3 regions of the Blautia sp. JLR.GB0024 genome follow, and region 3 is predicted to be linked to each of the others. Evidence: riboswitches for the same ligand, from Rfam matches in the RefSeq annotation. Region 3 holds a riboswitch; each other region holds the start of a gene.
What was found. A riboswitch is a leader RNA that binds a small molecule or an ion and turns the genes downstream of it on or off. The one in region 3 is predicted to bind cyclic di-GMP.

Region 1 (5,574 bases), on a different contig from region 3:
TAAATGCCCCTGAAAACATTCTCATGTAACGGATATTCAGACGGCTGGATGGCAGATTGTTCTTGCCGCCGTACCGGGCTGCCAGTGTCTTGTCACCATTATAATCGCCAAGTCCTTTGTGCTGATAAAACAGTGTCACCATCTGTTCCATAGCTTGACAGGATTCGTATAATACTTCTGTCTGGTTGTCCAGGCTGTTTTCTTTTCCCTGGTTTTTCAGCTTGTTGTTGATACCGTTTAAAATCTGTTCCGCGGATACGGAATACATCATCTGATGCAGTACAATGTCCGTTGCTCCCAAAATGCAGTTCTTTTTGTCATAGCTGTAGTCACAGCCGCTTTCCTTATTCCCCTCATGAAACTTTTTGTGAAGATCCGAAATTTCCGGAACATATGCATTTAATTTCTCCACATACGCCCTGACCGCTTCTTTTGCTTCCGCCTCATCTGCCGCGTTTGAAATGTCAAGCTTTGGTATCTCCTGCCCTCCGCTTACACGCACGCTCATATTCAGCGCGTCATTATTTCCTGTAAATTCCACATACAAACTGCCGCCGTGTTCTGCACTCAGACTTCCGATCTGGGGAATGGTAACTTCATTTTTTCCGTTTTTCAGATTCTGGACCACAACCTTGCTCCAGTTTCCTGATTCCGCGTGATACTGTGTGGCGATGAGATTCAGGTTCGTGTTGGCCCCCAGTTCCGCGTCATCTCTGCCCACATACACAACCAGTTCTTCTCCGGCGTGAGCACTGATGCCGAGAGGCTGCCACGCGTTCAGGCCGCCGGAAAAGCCCAGGGCGCCGTCCTTTTTCTTTGTCACGGCTGTGTCCACTTTCATTACTCTGCCGGCATTTTTATCGTTGAGAAGTTCTTTCGCGTAGGCCAGATCCGACAGCAGCAGATCCCGCTTCGGATGATAATCACCTGTCGCCTCATCCGGAGTATCTGCCCTTTTCTCCAGCTCTTCGATGGTCTTTAAGGTCACATCCTCCCGCAGCTCCAAATGCATGGTATCCGCAAACAGTCCGTCGACCTCTTTTTCCAGACTGTCATAATAATAAAACTTCATCTCTGCTATGGAGATTCTTCCGTCTGCAGGTGCCCAAGCCATGGCAAAGTTTATCTGTATCCGATTTGTCTTAAATGGCTGGGAATACTGAAATTCATAATATACTTTGCCGTTCACACTCTTCTTCTGTGTAAAATGGCCGTCTATCATTTTCTCATTGCCGTCTTCATCCCAATATTTTGTCTTGGCATATCCATATGTATACTGCTGCTTCTCATCTGGTACTACCACCAGCCTGTCCATCTCATAGCTCTGATCAAAGGTAATGACAGGAGAAGGCTTTCCGGCATTGTATCCGCCTGCATCCCAGGATGCCAGACTCCAGGAGGTGGTATAATCATTGTCTGCCACTGCTGCATCTGTCTCCGGTTTTGAAGAGGGATATGCAATGGATTTAATATGCGCAGTCAGTCCTCCGCCCTCCGTTGGTGTATTGATCAGCCTGTAATTGGAAGTGACTGCCGGATTGATATCCGTCGTCTCTCCTGCGTATATTTTTGACTTGCCGCTGGTTCCCATTTCATTTGTTCCCGTAAGGCATATCTCATAGGTTGTGCCGTCTTTTAAGTCTGTAAGCTGATATTTATTCTGTTTGATATTCTCCTTTTTTTCAAATTCTTCTGTGCCCTGCTCCCTGTAGTAGAGGGTGTAGAAATCTGTGTCCTCCATCATCTTCCAGGCGATGTCCAGTTTTCTGTATCCTCCGGAAATGTTCACATTCTCCGGAGCGTCAGGCGCCTTTGAGGGCTTGGGTACCACGGTCACCGGCTCTGAATAGGCACTGCTCCAGTCGCCGTTCACTGAACGGACCAGAACTGTGTACTCCTCATTGTTTTTCATCTTCTCTGTGCCAAAGCTTGTGATAAGGATACTGTTCTCAGCGGTTGGATATACTTTGCTCTTCCCGTCCTTTTTCACCATAACTTCATAGCCGGCTACATTTGTCTGCGCGTTCCAGGTCACTGTGAATTTCTTATCGCCCGGCTCTGTACTTATATTGTCAGGAATATTCATCACGGGGGCAGGAATCCTGTCCTCCATTCCGTTTAAAAATTCCACCCTGGAGATATCTGCCAGACTGCTTCCTCCGGCATCTGTCACCTTGATGACTACCTTCTTGATCGCAACCTGTTTTCCCAGATTGATGATTATGGTACCGTCCGGTTCCATGACCGCCTGTGCCGCTGTGAGGGCAAACATGGACACTCCGCTTATGGGAACCTCCATGGTCTGCCGCTGCTCGTTTTCATCATCGTATTCCACGGTCACGGACCCTGCCCGGATGACATTGGCGGAATCTCTCGGCGGTGTCAGAACCAACGCGCCCGCTGTTATATCGGAACGTTTTTCCAGATCAAGCTGCAGTTCCACCGGATTTTCCTCTGATATCTCCCCGCCGTCTGCAGGCTCCAGGGAAACGCTTCCCCCGTCGCCCAAAATACTCTCAATACTGCCATCCGACACCCGGGTGGACGCTCCCACATCTGCTGTGATTTCATCCATCAGATAACTTCTTGACACATAAGCTTCCGTTTTCTCAAATCCGTAGCTGTATGAAAGCCACTGCAGATCCACAAGGTCAACACTCTGATCCTGATTCAGATCATAGATACTGTCCGTACTTTCCTGATGAACTGCCAAGACCAATCCCGATTTGTCCTGCTCATCAATCACGCCGTCCCTGTTCACGTCACCGTATCCCATAACACCGGGATGTTTTTCCATATCAGAAAAATCCATTCCTGTATAGACATCCAGAAACTGCATCTTCTGCTCCATGGCCTGTATCTCCACATCCTGGTCATACGAGGCAAAGCTGTCTCCGCTTATACTGAGATGGTACTGCCCGGGTTCCAAATCTGTAAAAGATGCCTCCGCCTTTTTAGAAACGCCCTCACCCTCCTGCATGGAAAAGGATGCTGTAAGCTGCCGGCCGCCACCTGTTAAAACTGCCTGCAGTCCTCTGTTCAGCGCTTCCGGGTCACTGTATGGGAGTGTGTAAAGCAGGCTTAGATGCAGCCGGCCTTTCTGTACCACCGCTCCGGTCTCAGAAAGCAGTGCTCCTTCTCCTTTCTGCGCATCCGGATCACCTGCCATCTGTTCTCCTGCAGCCCCTTCTTTTCCGGACGCTTCCGTCTGTTCCTCTGCGGTCCCTGCTTTTCCGGACTCTTCCGTCTGTTTCTCTGCGGTCCCTGCTTTTCCGGACTCTCCCGTCTGTTCCCTTGCGGTCTCTTTTTTCCCGGATTCTCCTGCCAGTATCCCTGCAGTATCCTCTTTCCCGGATTCTCCCGACAGTATTCCTGTAGTACCTTCTTTTCCGGATTCTCCCGTCTGTTCCTCTGCAGCCTCTGCGTTCTTTGGCGCTCCCGCCTGTTCACCCTGCATTTTCATCTGGCCCTCAGGCACTTCTGCAGGTTGCTGCAGGCTCCTGTTCCTCAGCGTTTCCGCCTGCCATCCGGGCGTCTCGCTCTGCTTCCCGGCATCCATCTTCTGGCTGCTGTCCACATCCATGTATGCTGCCTGCGCACCGGATTTAAAAGACTCCACATCCTGCCCCTGAACAGCGGCAGATGCAGTAGTCCCCGGTGTCTGCAGGAGCATACCGGATACAAGAAGCCAGACGCATAACTTTTTCATTTTCAATTTTTATTCTCCTTCCCCTTTCAGGGCCAAAAAAAACGATACCCAGGGATATCGTTTTTCTTAAAGACAACAGACGGACAGAATATCCCTGTCCATCACTGTCTGCAGCCCGGCTGTCCCTCCCTTGGGACCCGTGGCTTTGCGTCACTGCCTTACGACAGTTTTGCCCCTTTATTTTTTTATATTTCCGTTTTCTGACTCTGTTCATGTATTAAACAGGATCACTATATTAAGAATATCAATTTTGACAATTTTAGTCAAGTCTTTTCATTCCATATTTTTGATTTTTTTACAGATTTCTTCCAGAAGACCGTCTCTGTTCTTTTCTGTAACTTCAATCACTTCCACGTCGGGGCGTTCTGCCACTGCCTGTGTAAACGCACCTGTATTCTTCTGCAGGACACCGATGACAAGACTCTGGGTATCCAGACAGGAGAACAATGCTTCCTGAAAGGCGGGGGCATCTGCCTCAGCCTTTCCGAGTTCATCTATCACGGCTGTTTTTTCAGGCATTTCCTTCACCTTTTTCATCACGGCTGCGCCCAGTGTCTCAAAGGTTTCCGGTATGGATATCTTCTTTCCCTTACCGGCCCGTATTAGGATCGGACTGTCATTTTCGTATTCTCCCACAGGTACCAGGCTGTGCAGGTAAAATCCCTTCTGGACACCGCCGATCTCATAGGGCAGTGTTCTGTAACCCACCGGCTCTGTTCCCAGTTCTTCCACAATACGGTTTAAAAGTGTGCTCTTGCCAGCCCCTTTTTCCCCTGTCAGGAAGATATGTTTTCTATGTGCTTCTGAGGGATGGGCCGTGAGTTTTTTCTTTCCGGCCAGCTTTTTCTCTGCCTTATGGCAGCCACACTGGCAAAAAGCCGCTGCCTTTTGGAGCATGGGACGCTTTTTTAAAGGAAATTCCGCATCCGGAAGTGTTTCCAGCAGATCTGCCAGAGCGGATATCTCTTCCACAGAGTGATAGACTCTGAACTCCCCATAGGTTTTTTTATCCCCGGCAAGTCTCCCTGCTATGGCAATCGTCTCCTCTGTCAAACGTTCCGAAACCTCCGCATCCTTATGTGCACAGATGATTCTGGGCACACAAAGTTCATACTCTCCTTCCAGTATGAGGTAATCCACAGGCAGTTTCTCATAGAAATCCCCGCTTACGTCCGCCGGAAGTAAAATATCGGTCTCTTTTTTCCCTTTTACACAGACAAGATCAGCGCCCGCCTCCCTGTGTCTCCACGTATTACTGTCAGAAGTGTCCAGGGTAAATTCGGGACAGAACACACTCTTTACGGTTCCCACCCGGTATCCCCGTTTTTTCAGTTCTTTGATGAGTCCGGTAACCGTTGTGGTCTTGCCGGACTTTCTCACACCTACGATCGTACAGATTTTCAACTGTCACCCTCCCTGCTCACTCTCTATTTCTGTTATATGTTTACACCAGCGCCTTCGGTGTGTATCCTTTGGAATCACGAGACGGTATGTCTCTCCATCCTGCGCAAGGTATACATCCCCCGCGAGGATTTCTTCACCGGAAACAAGCGTATCCCTGCCGTCCCAGCTCACAAACTCCACGAGGCTGTCCGCAGTCACACTGCCCAGTACCTCACTCACCGAAAAAGCCTGATAGGAATATTCAGCTCCGTCAGCACACTTCCCCTTGAGTTTCACAGGGGTCATGCCTTCAAACAAACCATCTTCTATCTTCATATATGCTCACCCCAGACTGCCAGCATATCCTCTATGTTATAGGAGTACACGCCATTGGAACACGGATTCTCCCCATGGGTCCCTCCGTCACCGGTCTCATGCACGCCATGATCGCTGATCAACAGGATCTCTCCCTTAAAAATCCC
Region 2 (5,574 bases), on a different contig from region 3:
TTCTCATAATCCGAACTTAAGATGCCGTACCAGACCATATCCTGAATAAACCGATTCAAACAGGATGGACATGTTATCATGGTATACAGATTCACCCCTGATTGTACTGGAAAAACAACAGTCTGAGATCAGAAAAGGATACGTGCTTATTTCCCTCCAAAGAAAACTGCAGCTTTTTTGCAATGGCCCCTTTCCAGACACTCCCATCAATCTTAGGGAACCCACAAATACTATCCCGTTGCAATGAAATGTCCGCAATACCGCTCCCTTCCCCTGCACATGACAAAAGCGGCGATCGTACTGCTGCCAAGAATACCTTAGTCATTAATTCATTTGTCACGATATATACCTTCTCTCCCGTAAGGATTGTAAGCTTCCGAAAATTCTTCAAAAATCAACTCCAGATTACGCGGTAATTCGTCCAACAAGCAGATATCCTGACTGAGCAGAGGAACGACCAATACCGGTTTTCCATACACACCACTCAGGGCATATGCGGTAAACTCTCTGGATTTAGCATTCACTGAATCCATATTTCCTGACTTACATTCAAATACGACTGCCTGTCCGGATTTAAGAAGAAGCATCAAATCTAATTGACAGAAATTCCGGCTGCCGGAAATACTATTGATAAGGACCTCCTGCTCGTTGTTATGCCGGACATCCACATTAAACCCTATACTTTGAAAACACGATTTTTTCCCGGGTTCCATGCCTTCCACAGTTTCTAAAAGAGCCACTTCCGTCATGAATTCCAGGGCATAGCCAAAAGGAAAACTCTTTTCAACAGTTGAATCAATAATTGCCTTTCTTAGTTCATCGTCCAGTTCTATATTATTTATAATCTCTCCGAAAGAACATTGTTTGCTTTTTCCTTTTCTTTGTTATTTAAAATAAGGCATTTCCTAAGTGCCGGATTTCGCTTATATTCCTCTAAAAGTGATTTGTATGCTTTAATACGTAATTCTATATGGTTTCCCTTTTCATCTGAGGTATACCACTTATTTTCATCAAAATAAAACTCTTCCTGTGCCTTTGCGCAATATCCTGCCAATTGAAAAAAACAACTGATTGTCAATGCAGAATCCCCATAAGGCTGCTCTAACTGCGCATATTCCCAATTATTCTTTTCATATTTTCCTACAATTGCTCCCTGTGAATTTCCTTCTAAGTACAAGACCAAACCATTCCTGATGTCTGCTTTCCTTTCTAAACGCTTCTTTGATTCCCGATACTTCCCCTTTCGGAAAACCCGTTGTTTTTTCACGTTGGATCGGCAGATCCACAAATCCTATCTCTGTTCCTGTTCCCATATGTAATGGGGTTTGATTCTGATAAAATACTAATTTTTTCATAAATTTAACAGCCTAATATAAAACCGGCTGTATTCCTCCCTTCCTCCATCATTTTTTAAACAAAAAAGGCACCGCCTATGGGTGTCCTTTTTGTTCTGTAACTGGCTGTCATACCCTAATGACCTAGACTCTGTAGTTTTGCGACACCAGCTTTCTCTGGCTATGCCTTTTTACTGGTATGTTTATTATAAGGTATTTGTCTATGCTCCCCCGTCTCCGGTAGCCTGAACCTTCACCAGTAATATGAGCTTGCTTTCAGGGAACATGATATATCAAGGCGATTTTTTCCACTTCGCTGACTCTATTTCTTTTATTCTTTAAAATATTCATATACTTCTTCAGAAATCTCTTTTATTTTCTCCCTGGCCAATGAAGTATCAGAAAGATTTGATGCAAGAACTGTGATACAGTATGTATTATCTCCATTTAAAATTAAAGCAGCATCATTTTCAACATCATTCAATTCTCCCGTTTTATTTGCGACTTCTACCTCATCAGGTACACCTGCGGGGATTTTATCTGTGCGTTCCTGCTGTTTCAAATAGCGAAGCATCTCCAGAGAATGATTGCATTGATTTAGATATACTTTTTTCAGAAATTCACAGCAGTCTATCGCTGAAGTGTAATTTTCTCCATTTTCATTACTCTCAAGCAACATCCTTCCCATATTAGTATCCTGATACTCATTTTCCTGGCAGTATAAATTAACTCTACTCCTTCCTTCCTCATTACTGCCATATCCCAACATAGCAACCAGTTGATTTGCAGCCTCGTTATCACTGACTGTGATCATCCGCTCCAAACACCCGTTTACCTCCTCTTGTCCATATTCCCGGCACAATTCATCATACGCTTCATAAACTGTTCCCATAATGAATAATTTGATAAGACTGGCTGCCGGATACTTCTCTTGATGAATATTACACATAATTCCAGTATTGAACTGTTCCACATATACAGACCAGTCCCCATCTAAAGATTGTATTTTCTGGGTCAACTGTTTTATTATTTTATTTTCATCTGAAGGGCCTTCCTCATCCGGTTGCGAATTTCCCGTTTCACTCTCCTGTACTTCGGAATCAACAGTAAAAGTCTCCGCATTATGAATTTCCTCTTCCTGCTGCTTTAATTGTTTTAATTGGTCTTCTTTCTCATTTTTTTTCTGATATAAGAAAAAATCCGCACCTAGCAGTGCAACACCGCAGAACAATAATATACAACCTGCCACAAAAATTTTAAACCAGTGCTTATAAGCACGTGTTTTTCGGTATCGCTTTACCTTATTTTTCCGCATAATATCCCTCTACTCTCTTACATTGCCAAAATAATCATCGATTCCATCTGCAATTCCCTGAACCATTAAACTTTGATATTCTAAATCTGCCATGTTTGTGTCATCTTCTGCATTACTCATGAATCCCATTTCAATAATTGTGACGGGAATCTGACTCCAGTTAATTCCTGTCATATCATCATAATATTGTACACCTTTATTCAACATTCCTGTAGTTTCACAGTAGGAATCAATAATGCATTGGCCCAGTCTGCTGCTCTCCGCAGACAACTCTCCAACATATGGGTTTTCCTCAGAAGGTACCATTGTCATGGCTCCCTGTATACCCGGATTTTCACTGCTATTTGCATGGATTCGGAGAAAAATGTCAGCTTTTTCTCGGACTGCCAGCTCAGCTCTTTCTTTATTACTGATTGCTGTTTCATTATCTTCACGTGTCATAACAACTTCATAACCTCTTGTCTGTAATTCCTGATAGAGCCGCCGGGAAATTTCTAAATTTAATTCGTATTCCGGTTTTCCCGTCGTATTACCAACAGTCCCTGTACTGGCTTTTGCTTTCATTTCTGATGCACCTGGTCCTATTGGTTCCAAATCACTCATATCCACATTTTCACTTTGATGCCCAGGATCCAATGCAATTTTCTTCCCTGCTGCTTTCGTCTGTTCTTCACTTTGTTCTTTCTGAACTCCACTTTTATGTACGTCTTCCAGCTTATTATTATTTTTGTTTGTCTGTTTCTCCATATCTGCTATCCGATTCTCGATTTTTTCGACTTTTGTCTGTGTTTTTTTATAAATTTGATAATTTATTTTAAATAAAATCCCACCCGAAAGTAGCAGGATAATAGCAAAACACCAGACTATAACTGCTTTTGCTTTCATATGCGTCACTCCTTAATACAATTGATATCCTTCGCTGTTTATTTCGTGTTCTTTCTCACTTAGTTTCTTAGCATTTGCACGTTCATAGTCATTTAAAATACTTTCATCAAAAGCTTCTGCTGCAATCGTCCCCTCATACCAGGACTTTGAGCTAAAATAATCCATCAACTCCTGTTTTTGAAACATACGTCCATGTCTGGCATAAATCTCATTTTTTGCATAATTAATCTGTTGTAATGAAAGATTTTCCAATTCTTCGTCCGTTAAATATCTTTCAGCACTATCCTGAAAAATATATTCACTTTGTTCGTTATCCGTGGTATCACCTTCTGTGGGCTCTTCCGTCATCTCATCTGCAGACACATTTTCCTCTACCCATTCATACAGATAATCTGCCACCGCATATGATTCTATTTTTAAATAAGAAGATGATTTGGGGTTTTCACCAAATATACTCATAACAATTGATAATATTACCCCAACTATGAATAAAAAAATCAAAAAGCCTCTATTTCTCTTCATTTTCATCCCTCTTTCCTACAGAAGCCGACATATAATAAGAACAAAAGAAGGTCCAAACAACAACAGCAATTTCTTTTTTAATTCCAGTTTTCCATCATCATTTTTCGCCTGTCCGCTATTTTCGTCACTATCAAATACAAAACCACATTTATTGCAATATACCGCACCAATTTCGACCTGTGCTTTACATTTCGGACAATCCATAAATACCCTCCTCTCAGCAATAGGTTAAAGGAATCTTACCAAAATCAACATAATCATCAGTCCGCATAAAAAAAACGTTATAATAGCATCTTTTGTTCCTTTCAATTTATCCACCTCATAAAAAAGTCTTTCCGCTTCCAAAATCATCATTTGCCTCTTTCCCAAAATCTTTTCCAAAATCTATGGTATTCTGGCCAAAATCCGAATCTATATTCCCCCATTCCTGGTAATCATCTGTTTTATAAGCAGCTTCATTATAATGAGCTAAAATAACAGACATAATGACACTCACAAAAAATCGTATTACTGTTTCGGAATAAAACATATACAATCCTGCTTCCAAAACAAATCCGGCAGCCAAACCGATTCCCAGTCTCATGGGCAGCAATCCAAGTACAACCTGCTGGGAATCAATAACAAATCCAACTATGATACCAAGAACCAGAGTAAGAAGAAGAAGGAACAGCACCCTTAAAATCATAAATAAAACTTTTCCATGTTCTGTACCAGACCGATAATCAAGCAAAACCCTCTGATTAGCATATTTTGTCATCTGTTTAATAGTAAATGTTAAATTATTAAGCTCTTTTATCTGATAATAACATCCATCTGTTCTTGTTGAAAGTTTGTTTAATACTCTTTTGCCTAAGAAACCAATATTTGAAAAACCTATTGTATATATATTTATATTGTCTGCATTACACTTACTTATAATATCTTTGTAATCACCGCTGCTGGCACCATCTGACAACAAAATCACAGCTCCCTTTCTGTCGGATTTTTCATATTGACTATATGCATCCTGAAGAGCTGCTTCTATATTAGTTCCTCCACCTGACCTAAAATCTGCCAGTTTCTCTTCGATTTTCTGTATTATCCCTTTCTCCACAGAACTTAAAGGAATAATATTCTGTGAACCATCGTCAAATACATCCAACATTACTTTTTTATTCTCATCTAATTGCTTCACAAAATCAATAATAGCTGAAAAACGTTCATTCTTAGGATCTGTTTCGCTTGTACTTCCTGAATTATCAACTAAAATTATGTAATCATCAATATCTTTTATGACATTTTTTGTTCTGCCTAAACCATACAGAAATTGAAATAACATTCCGAGAATAAACATCACAACTACACCGACAATTATTGCTCCCAGGGCTGTTAATATTTCTTTACCATCCCATGCTGCTCCCCTCATATGATAGGTGAGCCATTCACTGATAAAACCTGACAAAGTCACAAAAAAAGTAAACTGCGCAAAATATATTCCTATAAGTAAAATTGGATTCCAATCCATTTTTAGCCGGTTAT
Region 3 (5,574 bases):
TCTTCCGGTTTGGAATCCTTCTGTTCAGGATTTTCACTTTCGGGGTCATCTTCCCCCTGCTGCTCTGAATCCTGGTCTTCCTCCTCCAAATCCTTACTTTCCTGCTGTTCCTCCAGCTCCTGCTGTTTTTTCAGCTCTTCTTCTGCTTTCAGCATTTCCAGCTCATACTTGCAGGGAGCCGCTTCAACTGCAGGCCGGTACGCACATTCCGGACAATGATTTGTAATGCCGTCCCCATCCGTATCCACACACTCATGGTCGCATGGTATTTCCGGCACTGCCTCTCTATAGCCACAGAATTCATCGTGATGATGCACTCTGTTGACTTCATCCTTTTCTTCCTCATTTTCTTCCTGAAGACTATCTTCTGTTTCCTCTTCTTCGTCAAAGTCCTGAGGTTCTTCTATATCTGCTGAAATCCAATTTCCGTACACATCCCGGACAAGCTCCTGTGATACTGCAGGATCTGCTTCCCCGTCTTCATTAAATTGCTCCGCGTCAGCAAAGGCCATCCCCGTATTTCCAACTACAAGTACCGCTGACGTGATAACAGAAATTACAATCCCTCTCCAATTCCTGCTGTCCATGAAACACCACCCTTATCTCACATCGAGCACGGTCTCCATATTTGCTCCGTTCATGGGGGATAAGTCCACAATACTTGCCGTTGTGATTCTCAGTTCAGCCGCATATTCCCCTGCATCCAAAGCCTTGCTCAATGTAGCTGTTGTAATCGCCTCCCCGGGAGGCACCTGTTTTGATTCATAAAGCACTTCCCCGCCGTCCTTGAGCACAAGCTGGAATGTAAAATAACAGGGGTTCCCTTCCGGGTTGGAAAATGCCACATCCACATCTGTCTGTCCTGCAGGAATATATATCTTAGGATATCCCGGTAATTCTATATTCTCCGCATTGGGATCGCCTTTCGGGGCCTCCGGGATAGTTCCGTCCCAGTCCCCTGCATTTGGATCAATATCCGCTGATACCTGCTCCTCCTGTGCCTTGTCATTGTCTCCGCCAAACCATCCGAGCTTATACCCCGCTGCACCGGCACCGCCCACTGCTATGACTCCTACAAGGGCTCCGATCATGATTTTCTGTCTCAGTACCGCTTTCTGAAGTTTCAGGGCATTATCAGTGACCATCTCACCGGTGCTCTTTGTTTTCTTCTCTTCTTCACTCAATTCTCTCACCTCTGAAATTTTTGGCCGCACGAAATTATATTTTATGTCTTCAGGATGTTTTTGTTATTATACCTATAATAACAAAGAGAGTATGCCTAGGCATACTCTCGCGCGGTTCCTGATTTTTTTCAGTTTCGGATGTTTGTGCGGCAAACTCCGGCGCTATGCCTGAACTTTGCACAAACCTAAAGGATTCTGCTGCCTCCGGCAGGGGCGTTCTTTCATTTTTTCGTACAAAAAGAACATACTTATCCTGTGACAAGTATCTACCGGCTTTTTACCTCGGGATACACTTTTCCCCGAAATAAAAACTGCCTGCAGCAATTTGCAGGCAGAAGCGTATCAAAATAAAGCAAGGTATAAAAATTACCTTACAAAAAATAATACGGCAACTGGCTGTCATAGTCATGCTTGTTAGACCTTAGACCCTTTAGCTTTGTGTCACTGCCTTTCGACAGCTTTACTATTATCGAATATTTATCTTAAACTCACCATACTCTATTTCGTGTTAAATGTCAACATGTATTTACAGAATACCAAAATTATACTATTTATGCCAAGAATGTGCAAATATGACTTTGCACATCCAGTATGACAAAAATATTTCTTCACAATATATTCGCAATGTTATACCCTGCATTATTTTAATATTTTTAAATTCATCCGCATTCCCCGAAACAATCCTGTCCCATCTCAATTCCCACTACTCTCATACCTCCCAAGCCCCCTCTTAAGCACAATCACAGCCACCCCCGCCATCACCGCACACACTGCCGGCATAACCATCACCCCGGCACGCATCCCGCTCTTTCCCAGCAGATACCCCACCGGATAGTAACTGACAAACGCATACGGAATCAAATACGCAAATATCCCCTGCAGTACAGGCGGATAAATGATCAGCGGATATTTCGCCATCTCCCCAATGGAAATAGCAAAGAAATTCAAACTGTTCTTCCCTCCCTCCATCCAAAATGAGGCACAGCTTGCAATCCAGATCATACACACACGAATCACACAACATTCCACAAGAAACACCGCCAGACAGACAATTTTCCACAAACTCCACCTGATATTACAGTGACTTGCCCCCAGAGCAAACACAGCCGCCGCAATCCCCATCTTATTCAGCCCGTCAAAATCAATCCTGGCCGTGAGAAGCTGCAGCCCCACGGGAAGCGGCCGCACCAGAAACCGGTCCAGATCCGCCATATTGATCATCTCCGCAATCTTCCAGGTTCCCTGAAAAAAGAAGTTAATACACCCCTCCGAGAACAACAGAAAACTGTACAAAAGCAGTATCTCCCACAGCTTCCAGCCCCCCACCTCAGGGATATTACTGTAAATGATCCCAAGCACCCCCAGATTACAAACCTGAGAAAACCCGGTAAAAAATACCATCATCAGGAAATCCGTCCTGTACTCAGCCAGGGACTTCATATTCTGCATCTGAATCTGCCCATACATCCTCAAATAATGCCTCCATCTCCTCATCTCTCACCCTCCATACAGGGAAATGACCCCTGATGCTTTCTTCCAAAAAAGTGCCCCGCACACCCACAAAATCCCAATCCAAACAGCCTGCACCGCAATCCCCCGAAGACTCTCCTCCATGGAAAAAGTCCCTATAAAAATGCTGCATGGCGTAAATACGATTCCCTGAAAAGGCAGCACCTCCACAACCCTTCTAAGCCCCCCGGGAAACATCACAAGCGGCAGGATCGCCCCGGAAAAAAAGTTGGTCAGCACCTCCCTGGCCTTAGTCACCCCATAAGAATTATCCGTATAAAAACACAGCAGGGAAAACAAATACTGTATCCCAAACTTTATCCCCATTCCCAAAAACAGGGACACCAAAAACAGCAGTACCCTCTCCAAACGGATTCCCGCCGCACCGTTCACCGACAGATACAGACACCCGACAAGTATCAGCGTCACCCCGAATTCCATCCCGGCTGTCCCCAGCATCCTGAAAAAAAGCATTCCCCTGTAAGGCACCGGCTTGAGCAGATCAAGAATGATATCCCCCTTTATGATCCTCTTCGCCGTATTCATCTCAAACCCAAAAGAAAAGGAACAGTTACACAAAAAGGCTACAAACACATACTTCCTCATAATTTCCCAGGTATACCCATTTACCACCCCCTGATACCTGAAAATACTCCTCCACACATAATAGATCACTGCAGCCTGGATAAAATTAGCCAGCATCCCCGTAATAAAATTGCTCCGGTACGCACATCCCTCCAAAAACCCGCACCGCATATAAGCCATGTACTTCTTCATCCGCAGCTCCTCCTGTTAAAAAGCCCGATCACGATCTGCTCCAGCGTGGTCCCCTCAGGATACTGTTCAAAAATCTTATCCATCCTGTCATCAAATAAAATCTCCCCCTGCTCCAGAATGATCAAACGCCCGCACAGGGATTCCAGGTCATTCAGGTCATGGCTGGTCAGCAGAATCGTCGTATTCTTCTCCTCATTGATTCTTCGCAGAAACGCATAAATCTTCTGCTTCACCGCCACATCAAGTCCAATGGTAGGCTCATCCAGAAAGAGGATTGGCGGCTCATGCAGAAGTGCCGCCGCCATATCTGCCCGCACCCGCTGCCCCAGCGAGAGCTTCCTGGCCGGCTGCCCCAGAAATGCGTCCAAATCCAGAATCTCCCGGAATTCCCGCATATTTTTTTCGTACCTGTCATCCGGTATCTCATAGATATTTTTCAGCAGCCGAAAAGTCTCGATCACCGGAATATCCCACCAAAGCTGTGTCTTCTGTCCAAACACCACACCGATCTTCTTCGCGTTCTCCATCCTGTCACAAAACGGGTTCTTTCCCATAATGGACACCTCACCCCCGCTGGGCTTCAGAATCCCTGTGAGCATCTTGATCGTGGTGGATTTCCCGGCCCCGTTTGCGCCCAAAAACGCCACACTCTCCCCCTGCGCAATGGAAAAAGACACCCCCTTCACAGCCTCCTTTTTCCCATACCTGGGTTTGATAAGATGACGGATACTCCCCCGGATTCCCTCTTCCTTTTTGACAGTCCTATACTCCATTTTCAAATCTCTGACTTCCATCACTTCCAATTTGAGCACTTCCTTTCCCCAGTTTATTACCTGTTTGAAGGATAACAGACCCTCCGCAAAATGGACATATGGTTTTCTAAGAAATACCTGTCAAAATCCAACATCTTCGCCACATCCCCTCGAATTTTACTGCCTCCCGTGATAAAATATCACTATTCAAAGTCCTGCGAAACCCAGCACGAAAGCCGGAGCAGACTATCATCCACAATACAAGAGAAAGGAAGTGCTGTTATGCTCGGAAACAGGGACCTTTTGATCCACCGGACTGCCGTCAGTCTCCTGTCCCTGCAGTTCAACCACTGCGGCATCCAGGAGTGCAGTCCCGGCTATCAGTATGGATTTTATATGAAACCCTACCACCTCATCCATTTTGTCCTGAAAGGCAGTGGCACTCTGGAGACTGAGGGAAGAACCTACAACGTCCGCGCCGGACAGGCTTTCTATATCCCCTCCGGCACTTCCGGGCACTATCAGGCCTCCCGCACAGACCCATGGAAATACACCTGGATCGGTTTTTTCTGCGATTCCCGCAGCCCCTTTGTGGAAATGCTGTTCGGCAAAGACAGGGTTACGGATATCTGCCTGCCTCCGGATGAACTGGAGCGCCTGATATTATCTATACTCACTGTCACAGATCCCCGGCTGCAGAATGTCAGGTCCTACAGCAGAAATGAGTATCCCGGCGAACAGTTTTTCCCTGTCTCCCAGCCGGAGAAATGTCTGGAAGTGAACAGCCGTATGCTCCACCTGTTCGCACGCCTGATTGAAACACAGGCTTGCTATTGTCCCTCCTCTATCCGGGAAAAAGATTATGCGCAGGATGCCAGGGCCTTTATTGACTCCTGCTACAGCGAGCCCATCAAAATACAGGATGTAGCGGATGTACTCCATATTCATCCCAATTACCTGTGTTCTGTTTTCAAGACAGCCTATGGGCAGACTCCCAGGGAATATTTAAAAGCGCTGAGAATGGAACGTGCCTCCACCCTGCTTCTCAGAACAGAACAGCCCGTGTCGACCATTGCCGCGTCAGTGGGCTTTTCCAGCCCCTTTCAGTTCTCCGCCATGTTCAAGAAATACTTCGGCCTCTCACCTGCCGCCTATCGAAAAGAGGGATAATAGGGAAAAAGATACCTGCCGGCATCTCTGCCGGCGGATATCTTTTTCCCTTACAAGGGCGCCCCCTCATAATCACCTTTTTTATTTTTGATCACCAGTTCTTCTTCTTCCTCTCTGTAAGCTCTCGGGCTCATTCCATAATGCTGTTTGAATATTTTGGAAAAAGCCAGCTGATCCACATA

Region 1: linked by a shared signal. The riboswitch ahead of V8Q34_RS15125 (fibronectin type III domain-containing protein) and the one ahead of V8Q34_RS22140 (hypothetical protein) in region 3 are both predicted to bind cyclic di-GMP.
Region 2: linked by a shared signal. The riboswitch ahead of V8Q34_RS17860 (hypothetical protein) and the one ahead of V8Q34_RS22140 (hypothetical protein) in region 3 are both predicted to bind cyclic di-GMP.

The regions. Positions count from the first base shown of each region.
Region 1 covers NZ_JBANBF010000006.1:91,445-97,018, forward strand. The annotation lists gene V8Q34_RS15125 (fibronectin type III domain-containing protein) at 1-3,709, opposite strand, end outside; cyclic di-GMP riboswitch class I at 3,816-3,893, opposite strand; gene mobB (molybdopterin-guanine dinucleotide biosynthesis protein B) at 3,983-5,113, opposite strand; gene V8Q34_RS15135 (hypothetical protein) at 5,117-5,428, opposite strand; gene V8Q34_RS15140 (NTP transferase domain-containing protein) at 5,425-5,574, opposite strand, start outside.
Region 2 covers NZ_JBANBF010000008.1:69,203-74,776, forward strand. The annotation lists gene V8Q34_RS17855 (hypothetical protein) at 839-1,177, opposite strand; gene V8Q34_RS17860 (hypothetical protein) at 1,131-1,355, opposite strand; cyclic di-GMP riboswitch class I at 1,449-1,532, opposite strand; gene V8Q34_RS17865 (serine hydrolase) at 1,666-2,649, opposite strand; gene V8Q34_RS17870 (N-acetylmuramoyl-L-alanine amidase family protein) at 2,659-3,534, opposite strand; gene V8Q34_RS17875 (YARHG domain-containing protein) at 3,547-4,056, opposite strand; gene V8Q34_RS17880 (hypothetical protein) at 4,072-4,260, opposite strand; gene V8Q34_RS17885 (vWA domain-containing protein) at 4,376-5,574, opposite strand, start outside.
Region 3 covers NZ_JBANBF010000013.1:137,444-143,017, forward strand. The annotation lists gene V8Q34_RS22135 (hypothetical protein) at 1-587, opposite strand, end outside; gene V8Q34_RS22140 (hypothetical protein) at 600-1,184, opposite strand; cyclic di-GMP riboswitch class I at 1,569-1,659, opposite strand; gene V8Q34_RS22145 (ABC transporter permease) at 1,878-2,678, opposite strand; gene V8Q34_RS22150 (ABC transporter permease) at 2,682-3,470, opposite strand; gene V8Q34_RS22155 (ABC transporter ATP-binding protein) at 3,467-4,264, opposite strand; gene V8Q34_RS22160 (AraC family transcriptional regulator) at 4,505-5,392, shown strand; gene V8Q34_RS22165 (AraC family transcriptional regulator) at 5,443-5,574, opposite strand, start outside.